DNA from 4 places in the Streptococcus sp. KHUD_013 genome. Region 2 is predicted to be linked to each of the others. Evidence: predicted binding sites of a transcription regulator. Region 2 holds the regulator's gene; each other region holds the start of a gene.

Region 1 (3,053 bases), 830 kb from region 2:
GGTAAAGGAGGAGACCTATGAGTCTGGTATTTATCACCCTCATCCTTTTGACAGGATACTGCATTCTTGATAAAAAAGCACCCAAACAGGTAGAAGGGTACTTTCCTAAATTTGCTATTGCCTTCATGGTCACTTTCACCATTCTCAACGAGGCAATTGATTTACTCTACACGATCTTACATTAAGGAGGACACTTATGGATACAAGCATCCATTATACTTGCCTAACGGAAGCTGAACTGGCGACCATTGATGGAGGAGCCTCCGTCTTTGACTCGGCAAAATTCATCGTTCAAACATGGAATATTTTATACAATTCCGGACGTGATTTTGGCCGTAGTATCATCAATGGCATCATGCACTAGAAAGGAGCAAGCATGAAACTCGAAGAAACACGTTTTAGAAGCTTGTCCGAGCAGGAACTCAGCCATGTAGATGGTGGATCCGTATGGATCACTGTTGGACTAATCGCAACTCCCCTACTCATGGGAACCTTCGCTGGCGCCTTTGACGAATACGCTCGCAAACGAGGCAAATAGTAACACTTCTTTATCATCTCACTAAACAGTACAAAAAATCCCAGCTTTTAAAAAAGCTAGGATTTTTTCGTATGAACGAAGCAAGACCTTTTTCTATTCTCCCTCTTCATCATCGAGGAGAGAGATCCCAAATAAATGTCTTCTAGAACTTTCAATGCACTAGGCCGTTTTTTGAATCGGTTTTTCCTTTACGACAAACACAAAGCCAATAGAGACGACGAATGCCCCGAGCAAAATCCAATAAACTATATCCGTTGAAGTAAACGGACCTTCTAAGAGACCAGCCAATAAAAAGAGATCAATATACAGTCTGTGTCACGATAAAAGTCCCAATTGAAATGGTAGCTACCTACTGGATGCTGGATGCTGGCGATTGGACACCTGCGGTTGAAAGACCTGAAGAAGAATCAAAATCCCTACAAAAGCAAGATAAGCAAGGCTAACAACCGAAAGCGGATCCTGTGTCGTCATAGCTACAGCCACTAAAAGTAAGACCAAGAGCCAGAAATGGAAGTCCAACCAGAACTCACGATGATATCTGTTAAAAAGGACAGGAACATGAAACTGTTCCTGTCCTTTTTGTTTCAGCATCAAACGATTGAGCCTTCTTAGCTGAGGTCATTATCAATAATGACTTTCAAGGCATTGTTTTCGCCAGCATGTTTGAAGATTTCGTATGCCTTCTCTGCCTCTGAAAGCTTGAAGTGGTGGGTCACCAACTTCGTCGCATCAATCTTACCAGATTTCAATACGTTAAGAAGCATCTCAGTTGTATTGGCATTGACCAAACCAGTGTTGAGCGTAATGTTCTTTATCCAAAGGTCATCAAGATTGAAGCTAACTGGTTTCCCATGCACTCCGACGTTGGCAATATGACCGCCGACAGAGATAATATTTTGGCAGACATCGAAGGTTGCTGGATAGCCCACACATTCCATGGAGATATCGACACCACGGCCATCGGTCACTTCATTGATAAAGGCCTTGATTTCATCAATATCACTTGAACAGATGGTATGAGTAGCTCCAAACTTCTTAGAAGCTTCGAGACGAGATTCTGACAAGTCTACCATGATAATGGTAGCTGGTGAGAAGAATTGTACGGTTAAGAGAGCTGCCAAACCGATCGGCCCTGCACCAACGATACAAACATTGTCTCCAGGTTTCACGTGAGAAGGGAGAACACCAATTTCATAGGAAGTAGGCAGAATATCAGAGAGCATAACCAGGGCTTCGTCATCTACAGAAGCAGGTGCATGATAGAGACTGCCGTCTGCGTGAGGGATATGGACATACTCTGCTTGGGTACCGTTGATCAAGTGACCAAGAATCCAGCCCCCATCTTCACAGTGGGAAGGTAGGCCACGTTTACAATAGTAGCAAGTGTTACAAGCTGTTACGCAAGAGATAATAACCTTGTCTCCTACCTTAAAGTTCGTAACCGCATCGCCGACTTCTTCGACAATCCCAATTCCTTCGTGACCCAGGATGGTCCCTTCTTTACAAGCTGGAACATCACCCCCCAAAATATGGAGGTCTGTTCCACAAATGGTCGTTTTCACTAAACGAACAATCGCATCAGTTGGTTTCTTGATCACTGGTTTTGGTTGATCAATCAACTGAAGATTTCCTGCGGATACATATGTTGCTGCTTTCATAAGCGACTCCTTTTTTGTTGGTTTCATCAAACCATTTTATTACAGTTTTTACTTTGTGAATATTATAACATACAAAGCAAGCGCTTGCAACATATTTATTAGATTTCTTTAAAAGATAGTTTTCAGGTCTCAAAAATCAATTTCTAGCGTTAAGATAAAGAAAAATCCCCCGCTCTTTTGAGCGAGGGATAGCTGATAAACATCATTTGTTCAGTAGCGCCTTATTTACGACGTCCTGGACGTTCTTTGTAACCATAGTATGCATCTTCGATGATTTCTTGCATATGGTCTACCATTGGAAGACGTGGGTTAGCTGGTGAACATTGATCTTCGTAAGCAAGGAAGGCCAATTCACGAGAATGTTTCTTCCATTCTTTTTCATCGATTCCTTGTGCTTTGAAGTTCATTTCGATACCTACGCGCTCACCGAGTTCGTAAACAGCTTTTGCATAAGCTTCAACTGCTTCTTCTGGTGTAGAGCATGGAAGTCCTAGCATACGAGCGATGTCTTGATACTTCTCATCTGCACGGTAGTAGTTGTACTTAGGCCATGTTGCTGTCTTAGCTGGGCGTGTACCGTTGTAGCGGATAACGTATGGAAGCAAGATCGCATTGGTCCGTCCGTGAATGGTGTGGAATTGCGCACCAATCTTGTGAGCCATTGAGTGAGAAATACCTAGGAAGGCATTCGCAAAGGCCATACCAGCAATAGTTGAAGCGTTATGCATTTTCTCACGTGAGTGGAAGTCTGCATTCTTCACTGAGCTTTCCAAGTTTTCAAAGACAAGTTTGATGGCTTGAAGAGCAAGACCATCAGTGTAGTCGCTAGCCATTTGTGATACGTAAGCTTCAGTCGC
Region 2 (3,053 bases):
AAACTTCTATGGCTTACTGGTCAATGATTTTCCAAAAACGGGGCTCATTACCAAGGGGATCTACGAAGTTGAACAGGTCTTTGAAACCATTAAAAACCTTCCTGATAATCAAGAGCACTTAATTCGATACGAAATTCGTCAATTCCTAGCGACTTTGGAACAAGTGCAAGAAGGCTATAGAATTAACTTTTCAAACGAAGAAAATCGAATCCTTGAAAACCTAAGAGAAGTAGTTTGTCCTATATAAATTTTATACAGAATCATCCATTTTCCTCCTCAATTGCGAATTATTAATTGAGGAGGTTTTTATGTATCATATTGTATTTCAAGAATCTGGTCTTTTACCTAGAGAACGTTTGCTAACAGAAGGCCCTGATAAGCTCAGTCATCAAGAATTGCTATCCATCTTATTACGGACGGGGAACAAAAATAAACCAGTCTACGAGATCGCTCAGGACCTGCTGGGCTCACTAAAGAGTTTAAAAGAACTGGCTAGTATGAGTTTTCAGGAGTTACAGGAAGTTCCAGGAATTGGGAAAGTTAAAGCCATTGAGCTGTTAGCTGCTATTGAACTAGGGAAACGAATACAGACTTCGGAAGTGATTGAAACGGAACAAATCATGAGTAGTCAGAAGCTGGCAAAAATGATGCAACAAAAAATAGGCCATGAGAAACAGGAACATTTATTGGCCCTGTATCTGAATACCCAAAATCAAATTATCCATCAGCAAGTGATCTTTATCGGAACAGTCAATCGTAGCATTGCAGAACCGAGGGAAATCTTGCACTATGCCATCAAGCATATGGCGACATCCATAATCTTGGTTCACAACCACCCGTCCGGTATCATTCATCCTAGCAAGAATGATGATGGTGTCACCCAACAAATGATTGAAGCCTGCAATTGTCTAGGAATTGTTTTTCTGGACCATCTGATTGTCTCAACTGATGATTATTATAGCTATCGGGAAGAAACAGATTTATTGGTATAGAAAAAGAGAGTGGGACAGAAATCGGTCATTCGTTAGAATTCGATTTCGTCGTCCCACCTCCGCACAGTTGAGTAGGGCTGTAAAAGCTGATAAAATCAGCGTAGTAGAGCCCACTCAACCACTGCGTCTTGCTCAATAATCCAAAGACAATTGAGAGGCTAGGACTTTTGTCCCAGCCTCTTTGCTTATCATGAATTCTTGCGCATAAAGTAGAGAAGGGTTTGCAGTTCACTGGTTAGGTCGACATATTGGACTACCACATCTTTTGGAACTGTTAAGTGGACTGGAGAAAAGCTAAGGATTCCCTTGATACCAGCTTCAACTAGTAAATCTGCAACTTCTTGAGATTTTACACTTGGAACGGTTAAAATAGCTGTTTGAATCTCTTTTCCCTCAAGTTTTTCTTTTAGTGAGGAGATGCCGTGAATCGGAATACCATCTTTACTTTTAGTGCCGACTAACTCATGATCATCCGTATCAAATGCCATGACAATTTTCATTTTATTTCGCTCATGGAAGCGATAGTGAAGAAGGGCACTCCCCATATTTCCAATCCCGACGATAGCAACATTGGTGATGGAGTTATCATTCAAGAGATCGGCAAAGAAGTTCATTAACTTTTTGACATCATAACCAAAACCACGTCGTCCAAGCTCTCCAAAGTAGGAGAAGTCTCGACGAACAGTTGCGGAATCAATCCCGATGGCTTCAGCAATCTGTTTTGAATTTGCTCGCTCGATTTTCTCTGCATTAAAGCGTTTAAAAATGCGGTAATACAAGGAGAGTCGTTTGGCAGTAGCACGAGGAATTGGATTAGTCTTATCTTGTTTCACAATATCACAACCTTTCAAATCTATTTTATAAAAAGTTTGTGAAAAAAGCAACTATCTTCTACTAAAAAAACACCAAAATGGTGTTTTCTTTGTTAATTGGAATTTCTTAAACTCTGATCGAACTGAATCAGATAGCGATAAAAGTCACCGATTTTTCCAGTGAAAGGTAAGGTATGCTCCTTGTAGGTAACAGAAACAACCTGATAGGAATCTGGAAGGGTCACACAGCCTGAGAAGGCTAATAGACAGTGATCGATGTTATCGTAGCTAACCTGACGTTCTTTTTGGTATGCATCCAAATAGGTGAGGACTACAGGACCATTGGTCATTAGTTTTCAATCCTTTCAAAGATTTCACGTTCAACTAAACTGTCCATGAGGAAGTAGAATTTTTGTTGGATAATCTTGTTTTCTGGGTTTTTAAAAATATTTACCAAACGAAGGCCTGACTTGTCAGTAATGTTAATTTTAAATCCTGTTAAATCCTTATTGATGATAATTTTTAACTTAAAGCCATCTCCACTATTTGGAATAACTTCTAACAAACGATTTAATTCGTAGTTTCCAACCTTTGTTTGTGCAAAGGTATTGTCGCGTAGGGTATATTTTTTAATATTTGGATGGATTGCGTATGTGTAATCGCAGTTTGGTAATGAGACAGATGTTTCAAATGCCATGTAATTCTCCTAAAATTTTGTGAATAGTTGTTATAAAAGTATCGACTTCAGCAGTCGTATTGAATTCGGATAAACTAATGCGAATAGATTCCTTCATGCGAGGTGAATCTTCGCCATAATAAGCTGCAAGGACATGACTTGGCTGAACAGTCCCCGCAGTACAAGCAGAGCCAGTTGAGACTGAAATTCCCGCCATATCTAAACGAAGCAGTAAGATATCATTGCTGATACCGGGGAAGCCAATATTTAAGACATGAGGAAGTTTGGAGTCTGTGCTATTCAGATAGAAATCTAGATCTTCTAGGCCAGTTAGGATACGTTCAGATAAGCTCTGAATATACTGATAATTTGCTTCTAACTGATCAGTTGCCTCTTTGAGGGCTTGAGCCATTCCAGCAATCGAAATCAAGTTCTCTGTACTTGCTCGACGCTTGTCTTCTTGGTCCCCCCCGTGTAAGAGATTGAAAAAGTCAGGCTTTCTAGCATAGAGGATGCCAACCCCTTTTGGCCCATGAAATTTATGGGCAGAGGCGGTTAGAAAATCAATTCCTA
Region 3 (3,053 bases), 840 kb from region 2:
GTTCAACGTCACGACATTTTTGTAGGTATTCAATTGAATCACGTTCAAAGTATGTTTTTGAAGGAAGTTTCATCCATTGCATGTTATTTCTCCGGCGTCCGACTTTTTTGATATTCAAGAGGTTGATGGCACTAACGTTGTCCCCAACAGAGTTGCGTCCGTAAGAACCACATCCAAGTGTCAATGATGGCAAGAAGGCATTGTAAACATCCCCGATACCACCGAAAGTCGAAGGAGAGTTGCAGATCACACGAATGGCTTTAACTGCTTTACCAAATTCTTTGGTCAATTCTTCGTCTGCTGTATGGATGGCAGCTGAGTGACCAAGACCGTTGAATTCAACCATTTGGCGAGCTTTGTTAATTCCGTCTTCACGGCTTTCAGATTTCAAGACAGCGATGACTGGTGACAATTTTTCACGAGTCAAAGGCTCTTTTTCGCCAACTTCTTTACATTCTGCCGCAAGGATATTGGTTCCTTCTGGTACAGAGAAGCCGGCTTGTTCAGCGATCCATGCTGCTGGTTTCCCAACGATGTCCGCATTCAATTTCGCACCCGCACAGTTTTTGCTGTTAGCTTTCACACCAAAGCAGAACTCTTCAAGAAGGGCTTTTTCTTTTTTGTTAACGAAGTAAGTGTGGTAAGATTTGAATTCTTCAACAAACTCATCGTAGATTTCTTTATCGATGATGACCGCTTGTTCAGACGCACAAACCATACCATTGTCAAATGATTTAGACATAACGATATCGTGTGCTGCTTGGCGGATGTTAGCTGATTTTTCAACATAGGCAGGAACGTTCCCGGCACCGACCCCAAGAGCTGGCTTCCCACATGAGTATGCTGCTTTAACCATGGCGTTACCACCGGTCGCAAGGATAGTCGCAACTCCTTCGTGGTTCATAAGGGCACTGGTTGCTTCCATAGATGGTTGCGTAATCCATTGCACACAGTTTTCAGGAGCTCCTGCTTTAATCGCTGCATCGCGGACGATTTGTGCCGCATGAGCAGATGATTCTTGAGCGGATGGGTGGAAGGCAAAGACGATAGGGTTCCGTGTCTTCAAGGAAATCAATGCTTTAAAGATTGCTGTTGAAGTTGGGTTGGTTGTAGGAGTGATCCCGCAGACAACTCCGACAGGCTCAGCAATAAGGGTCAAACCAGTGACATCATCTTCTGAAATGACACCAACTGTTTTCGTATGACGCATGTTATTTACTACGTGTTCACAAGCGAACAAGTTCTTAGTCGCCTTGTCTTCAAAGACTCCACGACCAGTTTCTTCATAGGCATGAAGAGCGAGCTCACCGTGTGCGTCAAGAGCTGCTACAGATGCTTTCGCCACAATGTAGTCTACTTGCTCCTGATCCAATTTGCGCATTTCTTCAAGCGCAACAAGTGCTTTTTGCACCAACTCGTCTACGTGTTTTTCAGCAGCGAGTTTCTTTTCTTCAGGTGAGAGAGTTTTTTTATCAGCCATTTGATGCTTTCCTCCAATGTTTGAAACCCTTATCCTTTTCCGGAACTTTTTCCTGTTTTCAGAAACTTTCAAGAATAGTGTAAGAAATTTCGATTTGTTAATTTTTTCACAATATTATTGTACTCTATTTTAGAAAATTTGTAAATAGTTTCACAAAGATTTTTTTAACTTTTTTCCATGAACCCTCCTTCTCCTTCTATACAGGAGTATTTTCAAGAAAAAATTGAAGGAATTTTTTGAGAACGCACTTCAATTTCACAAACAAATATTTTCACGCAATTTTTGTAAGCGTTTTCTTAATTTTACTAAAAAAAGCAATTTTCTTCAAGTGAAAATTGCTTAAATTATATAGTAAATTTTAGGGTTTAACCGGCCCCTGATTGGCTTGATCAACTGCTTCTTTCACGACGTTGGCATACAAGTTTCCTCCAACATCGATGGAACCATCTGATTCTAAACCAAAGTGGACATTATCTGTTCCAGCCCAAATCTCTGGATTATCGACAGCCACTTGGTACCAGTCTGCTACATAGACATAGTCATATTTTTTAGCCAATTCCAGCTGATACTGTCGAGTCTGAACGGTAACGCTATTGCTATCATTAGCTTCACGCCCATCATATGGGGTCACAAAGATTAAGCGATGTCCTTTTGGTAGTTCTTGAACAAACTTATCCAACAATTCTTGATAATTATTAGAAGAGTTGGTTCCAAGTGCGATTACCACGTTCTTGAGCAAGACTCTATTGGCAATATCCGTTTCATATACTTTTAAGCCTGAGTCCAGATTGCGGCTCACCAAAGCATCTAATTGGATATCTGGCAGTACTTGTTTCAGATAATCTGATGCCCGGAGGTTTACAGAATCCCCGATCATGGTCACGCCATCTGATACATTGTAGGAAGTCGCTGAAGCATTGTCAACTTGGGCACGCGTGATCTGCATCTTGCTGTCGGATTGACGAAGCCCTTCGGTAATCAGGTTTTCATCAAAGGCTCCGACGCGTGGCGCAAAGAGTGCAATCCCAAACATGAGCAAGGTCAAGGGAATCGCGCTGTAAAAGAGTGGTTTCGTGAAACTTCTGAGATCCATCGAGATCCCAAAAATCTTCGGTTCACGTCCAGCCAAGGTTGGTTCAATAATATAGAAACTCAAGGCAGCAAGACTAAAGGATACAAGCGCTGTTAATAGAGAAGCCCAGCCATTGGTCATTAATTGAGAAAAGATGATGTAAAATGGCCAGTGGAAGAGATAAACCCCATAACTTGTATCTGCAATAAAGGTAATCACTGCTGGTTCTTTCTGATCTGGTGTCTTTTCATGAAGGACACGCGTCATCACAATCATCACAGATGCAGCAAGAGTTGCTACTAAAAAGCCAAATAAATAGGTCCAAACACTATCAAAGGGAAGGATAAAGGTCAAGACCAACAAAACTAGAAAAGCACCCGCTAAAATCGCTAACGTCTTCTGTAGAGATAGCTTCTTCACTAATTGAGTAAGATTTGGGCTGGTCGTTGTAATCCCTGTCACTGTCGCTAAAGCACTCCCCACAAAGAAAGGAAAGACGTG
Region 4 (3,053 bases), 650 kb from region 2:
CTTGTTTTCAAATAAAGGCTATAAAGAAACAACGATGGCTAATTTAGTAACAGTGACAGGATTGTCAAAAGGGGCTGTTTACCATCACTTTAAAAGTAAAGAAGAGATTCTACAGCTCTTAATGGAGAAAGAAACGAACTCCCTCTCAACTTTTCTAGAAGAATTGTCAAAAAACGAAGGAGTTTCATCAACAGATCGTCTATTACAATTAGTTGATTATTTAATAGGCAATGAGAATATGAAACAGCTTACTGGTATAGACTGGGCACAAAAGATACCGTTTGGTTTGTTGTTTTCTTTAAAAAATACGGTAAATATTCTTTCCAAATATGTAGGAATAATCATTCATCAAGGAAATGAGAAGGGCGAATTTTCTTGTAAATATCCTTTAGAGACAGCTACAACACTATCTCTATTAATTGATGTGTGGCTTGATCCAACTATATCAGGTGAAGAAATGATATCATTCTCACAAAAATTAGAATATATTGCATATTATTTAAACAGTAGTGGTGTTCCTGTTTTAACAGAAAAAAAGTGTCAAGAGATTAATAAGTTTCTTCTTAAAGGAGGTAGAAGATGAATCGGTTGTTAAGATTCTTATTTATTTTACTTATCACCGCCATGTCTGGAGCGATTATCTTCCAGCTATTCTTTCCATCTTATATGGGAAGTCATTCAGGATATGGTGTTTCTATCGGTTGGCAACGGGAGATTGGGATTTGGAATGTGGCAGTTCTTGTGATTCTCATTGCTGTTAATTTCAAATATGATTGGTTTTATCTTCGTACGGTTTTATTGGCCTTGATTGTTGGTGGCATCGGAATTGGGACCAATCATTTATTTGCTTATCTCAACTATCATTTGCCAGTAAATGCTATTGGAGCTTTTGAAAATTATCTTCTTGTTCTGGGCTGGATTGTCGGTTGGAAACTAGAGTCATCTCGGGCCGATAATTAAGATATTAACCGTCTGTTTCTTCTTGACAAAGTTTGTGAAAAGGCTTACAATATAGTTGTCGGGTTTCCTGAAAGGGAAATGCAATTCATGGAAATACAAAGGAGAAACACATGGAAACAATGAAAGCTGCCCGCTGGCATGGCAAGAAGGACGTTCGTATCGAGGAAGTGGAAGTCCCTAAAGTACAACCTCATCAAGTAAAGGTTGCGGTCAAATTCACGGGAATCTGTGGAACAGACTTGCATGAATACTTGGATGGGCCAATCTTCATTCCAACAGAAGAGCATGTTTATTCTGGTCAAAAAGCACCAGTAACCCTAGGGCATGAATTCTCAGGTGAAATTGTGGAAGTCGGAAGTGATGTGACTCGTGTCAAAGTTGGGGATCGCGTGACGATTGAACCAATTTTGGCAAAACATAACCTAATCGGTGACTACAACCTTGATCCAAACTTGAACTTCGTCGGCCTTGCGGCAGATGGTGGTTTTGCGAAGTATTGTGTGCTTGATGGTGATCTTGTGCATGTGATTCCAGATAGCTTGAGCTATGAACAAGCAGCGCTTACAGAACCTGCTGCCGTTGCTGTTTATGCCGTTCGTCAATCTGCATTGAAAACTGGGGATACAGCCGTTATCTTTGGTTTGGGGCCAATCGGTCTCTTGATCGTGGAAGCCCTTCGTGCGGCTGGTGCTTCAAAAATTTATGCAGTTGAATTGTCTCCGGAACGCCAAGCTAAGGCTGAAGAATTGGGTGCCATTGTGGTTCGTCCAGAAGAAGGTGAATCAATCGTTGAAGCGATCCATCGTTTAACAGGTGGTGGCGTCGATGTGTCTTATGAAGTAACAGGGGTTCCTGTTGTTCTTGGACAAGCTTTGGCAGCTGTTCATAAGGCTGGTGAATGTATGGTCGTATCCATTTGGGAACGTGAAGCGAGCATCAATCCAAATGAATTCGCTATTCAAGAAAAGACCCTCAAAGGGATTATCGCTTATCGCCACATCTTCCCTAAAGTATTGGAATTAATGGAACAAGGCTACTTCTCTGCTGAAAAATTAGTGACCAAGAAAATTAAATTGGAAAATATTGTTCAAGATGGCTTTATCGAATTAACGCAAGATAAAGCCCAAATCAAGATTTTGGTTGAGCCGTAATGTACCAAACTTATAGTATGAAACCAGTCCATATGGGCTGGTTTTTTTAATGAGAGAGAACAATATAAAAAGATAGTATAAATTGAGAAAACGCTTGCATAAATAATTTTTACATGCTATACTGGTTGAACACTAATCATTTTAAGGAGACATTTATGAAACAGAAACCTTCTGTGACAGGCGATAAACAAGTCGTCTATGCGATTCGTCGATTGAAAAATGGCGTTGGTTCGGTGGCTATTGCGACGAGTTTGGCCCTCTTAACAGTCTTTGCTGGTCCGGTCAGTGCGGATGAAGGGATCAACACCCCTGCACAAACCTCAGAAGTGGTGGCAGCACCTTCTAATGAAGCAAGCACTTCTTCATCAGATGTGAAACCGGCTGCGAACACTGAGAAAAGTGAAACCCCAAAAGTGGCGGATGAAAGTGTCACAGCGCCTGAAAATGTAAGCGCCCTCACTGAAGAGGTGGTATCTCCTAAGGCTGAGAAGGCAGAAGAGCCGATTGCTGATCAGACTATTCGGATTCACGTGAAAAAGTTACCGGAAGAAAACAAGGAAACTCAAGGTCTTTGGACCTGGGATGATGTCGAAAAACCATCGGAAAACTGGCCGACAGGTGCCCAATCCTTTAAGGACGCTAAGACGGATGACTACGGCTATTACCTAGATGTCAAGCTCAAAAATGAGCAGGCTAAGAAGATTAGCTTCCTTATCAACAATGTTAAAGGGGACAATATCACAGGCGACAAGTCCATTGAATTGCTCTCGCCAAAAATGAATGAAGCTTGGTTGGACGACAAATTTAAAGTCTATTCTTATCAGCCTCAAGCAGAGGGGACTGTCAGAGTGAATTACTACCGGACAGATGGCAACTATGACAAAAAATCTCTCTGGTATTGGGGAGATGTAGAGAATCCGAGCAGTGCTGCTTGGCCGGATG

Evidence for each region. The regulator Rex, encoded in region 2, represses fermentation and respiration genes when NADH is low (regulators of the CRP and FNR family bind a similar motif). The targets are predictions, from matches to a motif close to TTGTGAANTANTTCACAA.
Region 1: ACOXXR_RS09310 (zinc-dependent alcohol dehydrogenase family protein) is a predicted target of Rex. The motif match lies at 2,250-2,267, and genes of this name have one in related genera.
Region 3: adhE (bifunctional acetaldehyde-CoA/alcohol dehydrogenase) is a predicted target of Rex. The motif match lies at 1,575-1,592, and genes of this name have one in related genera.
Region 4: ACOXXR_RS01950 (2,3-butanediol dehydrogenase) is a predicted target of Rex. The motif match lies at 993-1,010, and genes of this name have one in related genera.

Annotation. Positions count from the first base shown of each region.
Region 1 covers NZ_CP186264.1:1,924,391-1,927,443, forward strand. Annotated here, with positions in the region: gene ACOXXR_RS09285 (class IIb bacteriocin, lactobin A/cerein 7B family) at 1-5, shown strand, start outside; gene ACOXXR_RS09290 (hypothetical protein) at 18-185, shown strand; gene ACOXXR_RS09295 (hypothetical protein) at 197-364, shown strand; gene ACOXXR_RS09300 (hypothetical protein) at 377-538, shown strand; gene ACOXXR_RS09305 (hypothetical protein) at 884-1,129, opposite strand; gene ACOXXR_RS09310 (zinc-dependent alcohol dehydrogenase family protein) at 1,147-2,196, opposite strand; gene adhE (bifunctional acetaldehyde-CoA/alcohol dehydrogenase) at 2,418-3,053, opposite strand, start outside.
Region 2 covers NZ_CP186264.1:1,092,340-1,095,392, reverse strand. Annotated here, with positions in the region: gene ACOXXR_RS05095 (hypothetical protein) at 1-247, shown strand, start outside; gene radC (RadC family protein) at 309-992, shown strand; gene ACOXXR_RS05085 (redox-sensing transcriptional repressor Rex) at 1,181-1,825, opposite strand; gene ACOXXR_RS05080 (DUF4649 family protein) at 1,918-2,154, opposite strand; gene ACOXXR_RS05075 (DUF1831 domain-containing protein) at 2,154-2,501, opposite strand; gene ACOXXR_RS05070 (cysteine desulfurase family protein) at 2,491-3,053, opposite strand, start outside.
Region 3 covers NZ_CP186264.1:1,927,980-1,931,032, forward strand. Annotated here, with positions in the region: gene adhE (bifunctional acetaldehyde-CoA/alcohol dehydrogenase) at 1-1,480, opposite strand, end outside; gene ACOXXR_RS09320 (acyltransferase family protein) at 1,839-3,053, opposite strand, start outside.
Region 4 covers NZ_CP186264.1:439,334-442,386, forward strand. Annotated here, with positions in the region: gene ACOXXR_RS01940 (TetR/AcrR family transcriptional regulator) at 1-583, shown strand, start outside; gene ACOXXR_RS01945 (hypothetical protein) at 580-960, shown strand; gene ACOXXR_RS01950 (2,3-butanediol dehydrogenase) at 1,071-2,111, shown strand; gene ACOXXR_RS01955 (pullulanase) at 2,267-3,053, shown strand, end outside.